DNA from 3 places in the Comamonas sp. E6 genome. Region 3 is predicted to be linked to each of the others. Evidence: riboswitches for the same ligand, from Rfam matches in the RefSeq annotation. Region 3 holds a riboswitch; each other region holds the start of a gene.
The links. A riboswitch is a leader RNA that binds a small molecule or an ion and turns the genes downstream of it on or off. The one in region 3 is predicted to bind glycine.
Positions count from the first base shown of each region.

Region 1: linked by a shared signal. The riboswitch ahead of CSE6_RS03535 (D-amino acid dehydrogenase) and the one ahead of CSE6_RS00995 (trimeric intracellular cation channel family protein) in region 3 are both predicted to bind glycine.
Region 2: linked by a shared signal. The riboswitch ahead of gcvT (glycine cleavage system aminomethyltransferase GcvT) and the one ahead of CSE6_RS00995 (trimeric intracellular cation channel family protein) in region 3 are both predicted to bind glycine.

Region 1 is NZ_BBXH01000006.1:55,869-59,798, reverse strand. It holds gene CSE6_RS03540 (amino acid permease) at 1-1,485, opposite strand, end outside; glycine riboswitch at 2,029-2,128, shown strand; gene CSE6_RS03535 (D-amino acid dehydrogenase) at 2,300-3,568, shown strand; partial or broken gene CSE6_RS03530 (amino acid permease) at 3,669-3,930, shown strand, end outside.
Region 2 is NZ_BBXH01000008.1:163,973-167,902, reverse strand. It holds gene CSE6_RS07455 (MFS transporter) at 1-474, opposite strand, end outside; gene CSE6_RS07450 (2,4'-dihydroxyacetophenone dioxygenase family protein) at 564-1,097, opposite strand; gene CSE6_RS07445 (energy transducer TonB) at 1,290-1,823, shown strand; glycine riboswitch at 1,912-2,021, shown strand; glycine riboswitch at 2,041-2,166, shown strand; gene gcvT (glycine cleavage system aminomethyltransferase GcvT) at 2,231-3,367, shown strand; gene gcvH (glycine cleavage system protein GcvH) at 3,490-3,864, shown strand; gene CSE6_RS07430 (MolR family transcriptional regulator) at 3,912-3,930, shown strand, end outside.
Region 3 is NZ_BBXH01000004.1:12,608-16,537, forward strand. It holds gene mnmC (FAD-dependent 5-carboxymethylaminomethyl-2-thiouridine(34) oxidoreductase MnmC) at 1-1,057, opposite strand, end outside; gene CSE6_RS00995 (trimeric intracellular cation channel family protein) at 1,199-1,864, opposite strand; glycine riboswitch at 1,917-2,035, opposite strand; glycine riboswitch at 2,049-2,141, opposite strand; partial or broken gene CSE6_RS01000 (IS5 family transposase) at 2,369-3,225, opposite strand; partial or broken gene CSE6_RS01005 (transposase) at 3,237-3,410, opposite strand; gene CSE6_RS01010 (MFS transporter) at 3,716-3,930, shown strand, end outside.

The sequences.
Region 1 (3,930 bases), on a different contig from region 3:
CTCGTCAAAGCGCATATCGGCATAGCTGACCCAGGTCTTGCGCTTGACCAGCCAGTAACCCAGCCAGAACAGCAGGAACAACGGAATGCCCAGATAGGTCGAGACCACGCCGCCCCAATCGATGCGATCTTCCAGGAAGGCCTGGTAGTTCTGGCCCAGCGTCACCACCAGACACAGCACAAAGGCAAAGATGGGACCGAAGGGGAAGGCGCCGGCCTTGTAGGGCAGCAGGCCCACATCGTGGCCGTGCATGACATAGCCGCGACGGAAGCGGTAGTGGCTGACGGCAATGCCCAGCCAGACGATGAACTCCGTCATGCCGGCCAGATTCAGCAGCCAGATATAGACGGCCTGCGGGCTATAGAGCGAGGAAAACAGACACAGGCTGGCGACCAGCGTGCTGCCGATCAAGGCCACCAGCGGCACGCCGTTCTGGGTCAGCCGGGAGAAGATGCGCGGCGCATTGCCCTCGGTCGCCATGTTGTAGAGCATGCGCGTGGCCGCATACATGCCGGAGTTGCCGGCCGACAGCACCGAGGTCAGGATCACCGCATTCATCACCGTGGCCGCCGACAGCAGGCCTGCGTGCTGGAACACCAGCGTGAACGGGCTCACGGCGATATCCGCCACATCGGTGCGCAGCAGCTGCGGATCGGTATAGGGAATCAGAAAGCCGATGACGACAATGGCCAGCACATAGAACAGCAGGATGCGCCAGAACACCTGACGAATCGCACGCGGTACGTTCTCGCGCGGATTCTCGGATTCGCCTGCCGCAACGCCCACCAGCTCCGTGCCCTGGAAGGAATAGGCCACGATCATGGCCACGCCCACAAAGGTCGCGAAATTACCGACGAATGGCGCATCGCCCGTGGTCCAGTTCTCGAAGCCGGGTACATGGCCGTTGCTGATGATGCCGAACAGAATCAGCACGCCGGTGATCAGAAAGGCCACCACGGCCAGCACCTTGATCAGCGCGAACCAGTACTCGGCCTCGGCAAAGCCGCGCGCGGAAAACGCGTTCAGCCCCACCATCAGCAGCAGGAACAGGCCGCTCCAGACGATGCCGGGCACATCGGGAAACCAGTAGGCCATGACCAGTTGCGAGGCCACCAGGTCCACCGCCACCACCACAGCCCAGCTGAACCAGAAGTTCCAGCCCAGCGCAAAGCCGAAGCCTCGATCCACATAGCGCGAGGCATAGGTAGAGAAAGAGCCGGCCACAGGCATGAAGGCGGCCAGCTCGCCCAGGCTGGTCATGATGTAGTACACCATGATGCCTATGAGCAGATAGGTGAGCACGGCACCACCAGGGCCGATCTGGGCGATGGCCGAGCCTGAGGCCACGAACAGGCCCGTTCCGATGGCGCCGCCAATGGCAATCATGCTCAGGTGGCGCTGCTTGAGCACCCGGTGCAAGCGGGGCTGGTTATCGTCACCATCACCAGTCGGCGCGAGCTGCTGGCTTGAGTTGGGTTGGGACATAAATGTCTTGTTGTAATGGTTTGCGCCCATCCGGACAAAACACCCAACCATCCCGCAGGCGCTGCGGCAGGCAACGCAAAAAGGCGACCATGACGATCGCGGGCAACAAGGACAAAGGAACGAAGCCATGACAGCAGAACGCCATGGCGGATAGGCCAGTTGCATCCTGAATCGGCAGCCACCCCAGTCGGGCGCTTCAATGGCAAAGCGGTGATATCGCCGGGCCAATTGACAGGCAAAGACGATATTTTGCCCAAATCCACCGCCGACCATGCCCCGCCATGCCAATGCAGGGGCTGACTCTGGGGCTGCTCGGTGGCACTTGACAGCGTCTATCGCTATGAATTTAGAAGCACACTGCGCTTTAATAAATTCATTTTCATAGACAAACAATCAATATTTCATTGAAGGATAAGCGACAAGCGCTATCAAATAGCGTGAACCCGACATGAGTAGCCATGGCTGGGCCCTGGCGCAGAAGTCTAGAAAACCCGTATATCCAGGCACCGCCGTTCTTCCTACATTTGCCCACAGGCTCTCAGCCCGGTGATGCCGAGAGAGACTGCAGCGCAAACTTGGCGCATGCAGCGCCGAAGGAGCAACCGCCCCGGAAACTCTCAGGCCAAAGGATCGGCATCGCTTTCACACACTCTGAAGAATGTCCGGACGTCATCGTCCGCCGGGCATACCGAAGGAGCAAGCGAGCAGCGCCGCAAGGCCCTGCCTCGTGAATCTCTCAGGTCCAGAACAGAGGGGGCGTCCGCTGCGCATGTTGCGCACGGGCTCCACCCTTGACGTGTCTGGAATCTGAATCATGAAGACAATCGCCGTCATCGGCGGTGGCATCACGGGCGTGACCACCGCCTACGCCCTCGCACGCCGCGGATTTGCCGTCACCCTGTTCGAGAAGCAGCGCTATGCCGCCATGGAAACCTCGTTCGCCAATGGCGGCCAGCTCTCGGCCTCGAACGCCGAGGTCTGGACCCATTGGTCCACCATCGTCAAGGGCCTCAAGTGGATGCTCAAGAGCGATGCTCCGCTGCTGCTCAATCCCAGGCCCAGCTGGCACAAGATTTCCTGGTTCTGCCAGTTTCTCGCTGCCATCCCCCATTACGAGAAAAACACCGTGGAAACCGCCAGGCTGGCGATTGCGGCACGCGAGCACCTGTTTGACTGGGCGTCCAGCGAAGGCATTGACTTCGATCTGAAGCGAAAAGGCATCTTGCATATCTACCGCGACCGAGCAGGCTTTGAACATGCGGGCAAGGTTTCCCGGTTGCTGGCCAAAGGCGGTCTGGAGCGCCGCGCCGTGACACCGCAGGAGATGCGCGCCATAGAGCCGACCCTGTCCGGAACCTTCTATGGCGGCTACTTCACCGAGAGCGACTCCACGGGCGACATCCACAAGTTCACCAGCGGCCTGGCTGCCGCCTGCGAACGACTGGGCGTGCAATGCCGCTACGGCCAGGAAATCATGTCGGTGAACAGCAACGGCAAGCAGGCCAGCGTGACCGTGCGCCAGGGCCTGGAAACCGAGACCTCGACTTTCGACGCCATGGTGGTCTGCGCAGGCACGGCAAGCCGCGCCCTGGCTGCCCAGCTCGGCGACAGCGTCAACATCTATCCGGTCAAGGGCTATTCCATCACGGTCAATCTGCCGGACGAAGCCAGCCGCGCCGCAGCCCCCGTGGTGAGTCTGCTGGACGACGAGACCAAGCTGGTCACCAGCCGCCTCGGCAACGATCGCTTCCGCGTTGCCGGTACGGCCGAATTCAACGGCTACAACAAGGACATCCGAGCCGACCGCATCCGTCCACTCATCGAATGGGTTCAGCAGTGCTTCCCGGGCGTCAGCACGCGCAGCGTCGTGCCCTGGGCGGGCCTGCGCCCCATGATGCCGGACATGCTGCCGCGCGTGGGCCCTGGCAACAAGCCCTGCGTGTTCTACAACACCGGCCACGGCCATCTGGGCTGGACCTTGTCGGCCGTCACCGCCGACATGGTCGGCGACCTCGTGCTGCAGTCCATGGGCAGCGCCAGCAGACAGCCCCGACCGGCCACGCTGAGCACCGCCAGCGCCTGACCACGACCTGAAAACCTCATCAACAAGCCAGACACGGCAGCCGCAGCGCCCCGTGAGGGGCAGCTGTTGCCGTGTGAATGGCAAAACGGAGACATACAACATGAGTCGAAATCATCCAAGCGCAGCCGGGGAGTCGCTGCAGCAGACAGGGGAGCTGGAGCGCGGCCTCAAGGACCGGCACATCCAGCTGATCGCCCTGGGCGGCGCCATTGGCGTGGGCCTGTTCCTGGGCTCGGCCAAGGCAATCCACAAGGCTGGTCCGCTGCTGCTGGTCAGCTACGCCATCGCGGGGCTGGCCATCTTCTTCATCATGCGGGCACTGGGCGAGTTGCTGGTGCACCGCCCGGTGGCCGGCTCTTTTG
Region 2 (3,930 bases), on a different contig from region 3:
GGCGCCCAGCAAGCCCGCAGACGATCCCTGCAGCAAGCCCATGTTGAGGCCGCGACGGCTTGGCGTGGAGGCTTCGACCATCAGTGTCTGCGACAGCGGCAGCACCGGCCCTTCGGCAAGGCCCATCAGCGCTCGCAACAACAGCAGGCCGACAAAACCGCCCACCAGACCCGACAGGGCCGAGCAAAGAGAGAACATCAGCACCGAAAGAATCAGCACCGTTTTGCGTCCGCCCTTGCGGTCTGTATAGGCCCCGAAGAATGCACCAGAAGCCGCCCATGCCAATGCCAGAATGGACGACAGCATGCCCAGCTGGGCATTGTTCAGATCCAGCTCCTTGGAGACAAAGGGAAATAAAAACGACAATGCCAGCCGGTCAAAAAAAACAATCCCGAAAGTAAAAAACAGAATGATCAGCAGCTTGTTTTCATAGCTCACCCACCCGCTTTTTAGATTTTCATCTTGATTTTTCATGTCTCTCTCCATTCCGTATTTGGCGGGCTATTTCATTCTTCAGGAAATACCGCCTTTCATTGATGGATTTTCAATCCAGCTTCGGATAACTACCGAAACAGCGTGTCCACATAATCTGCACCTATGCCGATTTTTTCATAATGCTTTCGGCATAGTTCTATGTAACTGTGAACATCGAAATATCCGTCAGGCTTTCCGTCATCATCGAGCCAGATCAGCGGTCCCTTGACGATAAAGAACGCACGCATGGGCTGCTCATGTTCATAGGCCACCAGGGTATGGCCTTCTCCGGGGGTCTCGTAGACGAAATCACCGGCGCGGGCTGTCCAGTCATGTTCCAGATAGCCCCACTTCCCCGAAATCGTGTAGGCAAACACTTCGTGCGGATGGTAATGGCGGTTCACCAGACCGGCCTCCTTCGCCATCAGAATATCGCACCATTTGTTTTGTGATGGAGAAATCCAGAGGGGACGGGAGGAAACGGTTTCAGAGAATGGAACATAATAACGCTCATCCTCCGTTGGAGCGTTCTTAATATAAACCTCTGGCTGCGCATCTGGCTGAAAACATTCAGGAATCGGCTTCAGATATTTCCAGAATTCATTCGTGGCTTTTTCGGGCATTTTCTCTCCTTGAATAAACATTTTTTGACGAACGTCATAATCCTATCCATGGGGAAAATTCTGTTTAGTCCCTGCCGGACATGATGTTTGCCCCTGCAGGACAAGCTCTGGAGCAAGGCAGCCCGGCCCTGGCTGAACGACCGACTCCACCAGGTCTGCCGAAATCGACTGGGGATGACCGAGAATGCCGCCATGGATACTTCACGCCACTCACGCTGTCTTGCTGCATACGCGGCCGTCTTGGGAGCTCTGCTGCTCAGTGCCTGCGCCGGCAACCCAGCCATGGCGCCTAAGGTGGCCGACATCACTCCCCAGCCCCAGGCTGACTCCGCCTCGGCTTCCGGAGGCCAAACCGTAAATTGGCCTGCCTGGATCAATGCTGACTGCACACCCCCCGCCCAGCTCGATCGGCAACCGCAGCCACGCCGCCACACCACGCCTTTCATCAGCGCCCACTGGTTTCCGAACGGGCTGGAGACCACGGTGGTCTTCCGCCTGGAAGTCACGGCTCAGGGTCAGCTCGGCCGTGTGGCCTACCAGCCTGCCGATGCCGATCCCCGCATCGTGAAGTCCATACTGCGCTCGCTCGAACGCTGGAAGTTCAAGCCCGGCATGCGCCAGGGCCAGCCCGTGACGTCCTGCTTCGAGCAGCCCTACCAACTGGTGTTTCCGCGCCAGGAGATCGATATTCCTCGAACACCCGCCATGAACACAGAACCGCAGTGAGACCGCAAGCTCAATTCCAGCGATCTGTGCTCGAAAACCCCAGAATCCATCCGATTCGGTGGTGCAAGCCCCTTGCCCACCGCTAGAATCGCCAAGGTCAGGAGAGAGTGCCTGCAGCTTGAAGCTGCCTCGCACCGCCGAAGGCGCAGACCCCAACCCGGTGTCAAAACGCTCAGGCAAAAGGACTGACAAGCGCTGCAAGGTATGCAAACCTGCAGCGTCCCTTGCTGGAGAGAGATGCAGGCCGTCATTTCGTATGTGCGCCGGCATCCACCGAAGGAGCAAACTGCCCGATGCAATGCATGCAGTGAATCTCTCAGGTAAAGCGGACAGCAGGGCAAGCCCGCCACGCATGGCCCCGCCATGCATGGCCACTCATTTTGGTTTGACCACCGGAGCGCTTGCCTGTGACTGCTGCTGACACCTCTTCCGATCTGCGTTCCACACCGCTGTTTGCACTGCACCAGAAACTGGGTGCCCGCATGGTGCCGTTTGCCGGCTACTCAATGCCCGTGCAATACCCTCAAGGCCTGATGGCCGAGCATCTGCACACGCGCAAGGCCGCCGGCCTGTTCGATGTCTCGCACATGGGCCAGTTGCTGTTGCGCGGCCCCGATGCCGCCGCCGCGCTCGAATCGCTGATGCCCGTCGATGTCATGGACCTGGGCCTGCACAAACAGCGTTACGGCCTGCTGCTCGATGAACAAGGCGGAATTCTCGACGACCTGATGTTCGTCAACCGCGGCGATGATCTGTTCCTCATCGTCAACGGTGCCTGCAAAGAGGCCGATATCGCTCATATCCAGAACCGCATCGCCAGCCGCGGCGAGGTCGTCCCACTGCCCGAGCACGCCCTGCTGGCCCTGCAAGGCCCGCAAGCCGTCACTGCCCTCTCGCGTCTGATTCCCGGTGTGACGCAACTGGTCTTCATGACCGGCAATTACTTCGACTGGCAAGGCCATGCGCTCTACATCACGCGCAGCGGCTATACGGGCGAGGACGGCTTTGAAATCTCCCTGCCCGGCGAAGCTGCCGAAGCCTTTGCCGAAGCTCTGCTGGCACAGCCCGAGGTAGCCCCCATCGGTCTGGGCGCGCGCAACTCGCTGCGCCTAGAAGCCGGACTTTGCCTGTACGGCAACGACATAGACACCAGCACCACCCCGGTGGAAGCTGCGCTGAACTGGGCCATGCAGAAAGTACGCCGCACCGGCGGCGAGCGCGAAGGCGGTTTTCCTGGTGCGGCCATCGTGCTGGAGCAATTGCAGAACCCTCAGTCTCTGCGCCGCAAGCGCGTGGGCCTGATTGCGCTGGAACGCATTCCCGTGCGCGAGCCCGCCGTGCTGGAGAACATGGACGGACAGCATATCGGCCACATCACCAGCGGCCTGCTCAGCCCCACGCTCAACCAGCCCGTGGCGCTGGCCTATGTCGAGCCCGACTACGCCGCCATCGATACGGAAATCTTCGCCATGGTGCGCGGCAAGCCCGTGCCCATGAAGGTGGTCGCCACGCCCTTCGTTCCCACCCGCTACTACCGCGGCTAGGTCTGCCGCCGCGCATGAGACGGGCCAGTTTGCCAAACAGCGGCCAGAACACCGCTAAAGTGCGAGCTGGACCTTTCTCAAACAACACCCGATTCCCCTGAATCCCCCATCTGGAGCTTTCCATGAGCATCAAGTATTCCAAAGAACACGAATGGATCAACGCCGCTGACACCAATGCCGCCATCGTCGGCATCACCGTACACGCACAGGATGCGCTGGGCGATGTGGTGTTTGTGGACCTGCCTGCCGTGGGCTCCACCTTCAAGGCCGGCGATGTGGCTGGCGTGGTCGAATCCGTCAAGGCCGCTGCCGATGTCTACATGCCCGTGACCGGCGAGATCGTCGAAGTCAACGAAGCCCTGCGCGATGACCCGTCGCTCGCCAACAGCGACCCACTGGCCGCAGGCTGGTTTTTCAAGGTCAAGATGAGCAATGTGGGCGAGCTCGAAGCTCTGATGGAAGAGACCGCCTACAACGACTTCGCCAAGGACAACTAAGCGTATCAACGGCCCTCGCATTGCGAAGGCCGTTTTTGCATGCAGCCATGAGCACCATTCTGTATT
Region 3 (3,930 bases):
TGCCGGGTTGCAGCCATGACCTGGGCAGATGAGAGGGCTCGTTCAGGTCATGCTCCAGCACGCCGCCATGGGCCCAGTCCTGGGCTGGATGCAACTTTTGCGCTTGGCTCAGTTGCTGCAGATTTTGTAGCGTTGTGCGTACGCCGCTTCTGGACAGGTGCGACAGAACACTGTCATCGGGCGAAATATGCGGGCAAAACAAGCCGGCTGGCAGGCCTGAAGCTCCTGCCGCAGGCTCGGCCGCCGCATCCAGCACCGTCACTTCCCAGCCGCGTCTTGCCAGGCTGGCGGCAGCGGCGGCACCAGCCAGGCCAGCACCCAGCACCAGGCAGCGGCCGGCCTGGCCCACGGGCGCAGGCAGGCCGTCAGGGCGATGGCGCGGCTCCCAGGCCGGGTTGTAGGCTGCATGCAGGTTATGGCGCTTGGGCGGCACGCCAACGCGCTTCTTGACGTCAAAACCCTGAGCCTTGAGCGCTTGGCGCACATGGCCGGCCACGCACCAAGTGGCAAGCTGCGTGCCACGGCGGCAATGGCGGGCGATGTTCTTCATGGCATCTTCATCCCACATCTCGGGGTTGAGTTGAGGAGAGAAGCCATCCAGATATACGCTGTCAGCCGTCATCTGCTGCTTGCGCAGCATGGTCCTGGCATCGCCTATATGGAGCGTCAGCAGCACCTGGCCGTCATCAAAGGAAAGGCGATGCACGCCGGGCAGCAGTCCCCACCATTGCTCGGCCAGTTGTTCGCCAAGCGGGCGCAGTTCCCCATCGGCCGGTAAAAACGCGAGCAGATCCTCGCGCGAGACAGGGTAGGCCTCCACCGAGACAAAATGCAGAATGCGCGGGCGTCTGGGGTCGGCTTTCCATGCCGCCCAGGTGACCAGGAAATTCAGACCGAAGCCAAAGCCGGTTTCCAGAATGCGCCACTGCGCTGCATCGGCCCAGGCAGCTGGAAGATCGCAGCCACCGAGAAAAACCTGGCGGGCCTGGTCAAGGCCGCCCAGCTCGCTGTGATAGCGATCACCAAATCGGGTGTTGTAGGGGGTGCCATCCGGCATCCATGTGATCGGTTCAGACATGGAAAGTGAAACTACATGGGTAATGCATGGCGCAGTCTAGGTCAGAGCAGCCAAGCAAGGGCCGCCCCGCAGCGATGGCTGCGTCCCCCTCCTGCGTAGCAAGAGAGGGGGGAGTCTCTATCACTCCCAGCGCTGCTGGTACGAAAAAACCGGCAGGCGCCATTTGAAACGAATGGCGGCCAGACGGAAGGCCAGACCGCCGGCAAAACACACGATGGTGCTGATATTGGGGCTGACATCCAGATAGCGCAGGCCCAGGAACATCAGGCATACGGACAGCGACACGCTGGCATACAGCTCGCGGCGGAACACCACGGGGACCTGGTTGCAGAGCACATCGCGCAAGATGCCGCCGCTGATGCCGGTAATCATGCCGGCCATGATGATGACGATGGTTGGGTAGCCCAGCTCCAGCGCGGTATTGCAGCCGATCAGCGAAAAGGCGATCAGTCCCATGGCGTCCAGCAGCAAAAACACCTGCTTGAGCCTGTGCATATGGCGTGCAATCACGGTGGTCAGCAGACCGAAGCTGATGACCAGATACACATATTCAGGGTGCTGGGTCCAGCCGATGGGGTAGTGGCCCAGTACCATGTCGCGGATGGTGCCGCCTCCCAGGGCAGTGACAAAGGCGATGACGACGACGCCGAAGATATCCATATTGCGCCGGCCTGCGGCGAGTGCGCCGGACATGGCTTCGGCGGTAATGGCCACCAGATAGATGACCAGCATGACGGTGAAGTTGGAGGCCTGGAACGAGTCCAGCAAAGAGACGGAAGGAAGCATGAAGGCACTTGAAAATAGACCAGCCACTCACATCGGCGGGAATGTCCGGCTTGCCTCTCCCGCTGTCCTTTTACCTGAGAGTTGCGCATGAGCACCTTCGCGGTGGACATGCTTGCCCCTTCGGTGAGCCCTGCAGCTTGTGGTTGCGGGCTGCTCTCCAGTTGGCGATATCCGGGTCCTGTCAGACCCACCTGCGGTACTTATTGCCTGAGCGATTATGGGAGTTTGCGCCTTCGGCGGGAACCCTCGAAAGGCTCCGCTCTCCCGCAGGATGGGCGCGATTCTAGCTAGTTTCAGCGACTTTATTCGGGTTAATACCTGTATTGGTGTGTTTCTGCGGCTGCCAGCTCGGGGTGCGGAAGGGCGGTCTGAATCCGCCATGGCTCGCGCAAGCCCGCGTTTTCGTCCGTGAAGCCGCCCGCCATAAAAACTCATATGCGCGATATCGAAAGGGCGTTGTTGCATATATCACCCCCAGGCCAGATTTCCCAACCCCAGGTGTGGCTAGGCCACAGCCACCGTCTGCGGGCAGACCGGTTCAGTAAACCGATTGAGGATGGAGGCTCGAATGTGCAGTTCGTTAACTTGGCGCTCGAACGTGCGTGACATTGCTCGTTCAACCAGGCGTTTGATGCAGTTCATCTTGGTCTTTACCGGGCTGCGCCGGTGGTAACCGCTCCAGCGTTTCCAGATACTTCACCCCAATCGTCTGCATGCGGCGATAGCTGCGTTGCGGTGCGCAAAGCCATCGCCTTTGCGCACCTTGGCATTCTTTCTTGGGGGGAATGATGGGCGTGGCATTGCGCTGAATGACCGCCGCATGCACGGACTGCGTGTCATAAGCCCCATCGCCTGTCACTGTCAGCAGCGGCTCCTCGGCAGGAACTTGCTCCGCAACTGCGGCAACACTGCAGCGTTTGCGCATCAATACCGATGTGCAGCTTGCGCCATTGGCGGCGATGCTTTTTGCACTTCCACTCGCCTTCGCCAAGGAACTTGATGCCTGTGGAGTCAACCAGTCGGTGCAGGCCGGCTGCGCTAGAGCGGTATGCCACTTGCACATCCAGACGGCGTTGGCGGCGACACAATGTACTGAAGTCGGGAATTGGCCACAGCAATCCAGACAGCGCCAGTAGTGACTGAACAAAGCCTGTGGTCTGCCGCAAGACTAATCCAAAGAGGTTCTTGATGGTCAGGCAGAACTGAATCGCTGCATCCGAGAACTGCGGGCTGTGCCCGCGTTTGCCGCTGTCAGCGGCAAGCCAAGACATGGTCTTGTCCAGCCAGATGGTCAAGGAGCCGCGAGCCTTGAGTGCTGCGTTGTACTGCTTCCAGTTGGTGGTGTGAGCGGCAGCACTCATTAGGGCGTTGGTGTCGGAGGCCCTTCATGCTCAAGCTTTCGCGAGGTAAAGAGCAAGCTTGCCGATACACCTTCTTGGTGAGCCACGAGTGACACGCTCATCCCAGGCTCATAGGTTTGACGAACCAGGTCCGCTTTCTCGGTGGCAGACCTACGCCTGCGGCGCTGTTCCCAGGGTCTTGGTATGCCTACGCCCCATGTTTATGTGAAAGACAAGCAATGGACCATGCCCGGGGATTCATTAGGCTGTCCCACTATCTCTCGTCAGATCTTCTGCGTTGGCGAGAAAAGTCATCATTAAAACGCATAGCTTGCCGCAATGTGTGCATTGGCGTTGACAGACTCTGATAGAGATACTTTTCAGTCGAGCCTCACCACGCTGTTTTAGCAAGTTAGACAGTGGCGCTCTAACTAGAAAGCTGGTTACTGCGGCGTGACGGCTGCAGACATAACGAAGCTCCGGAGACAACCTGTTCCTGATAAGGACCTGTATGAAAGACATTCGCAAGACCATGGACGAAGGTGCCATGACCTCGTTTCAATGGCTGGCCGTAAGCATCTGCATTTTGCTCATCATGCTTGATGGCTTCGATGTGCTCGTGATGGCTTTTACTGCATCATCAGTTGCGGCTGAATGGAAGCTCAATGGCGCTCAGCTGGGCGTGTTGTTCAGTGCCGGGCTGATTGGTATGGCCATTGGCTCGCT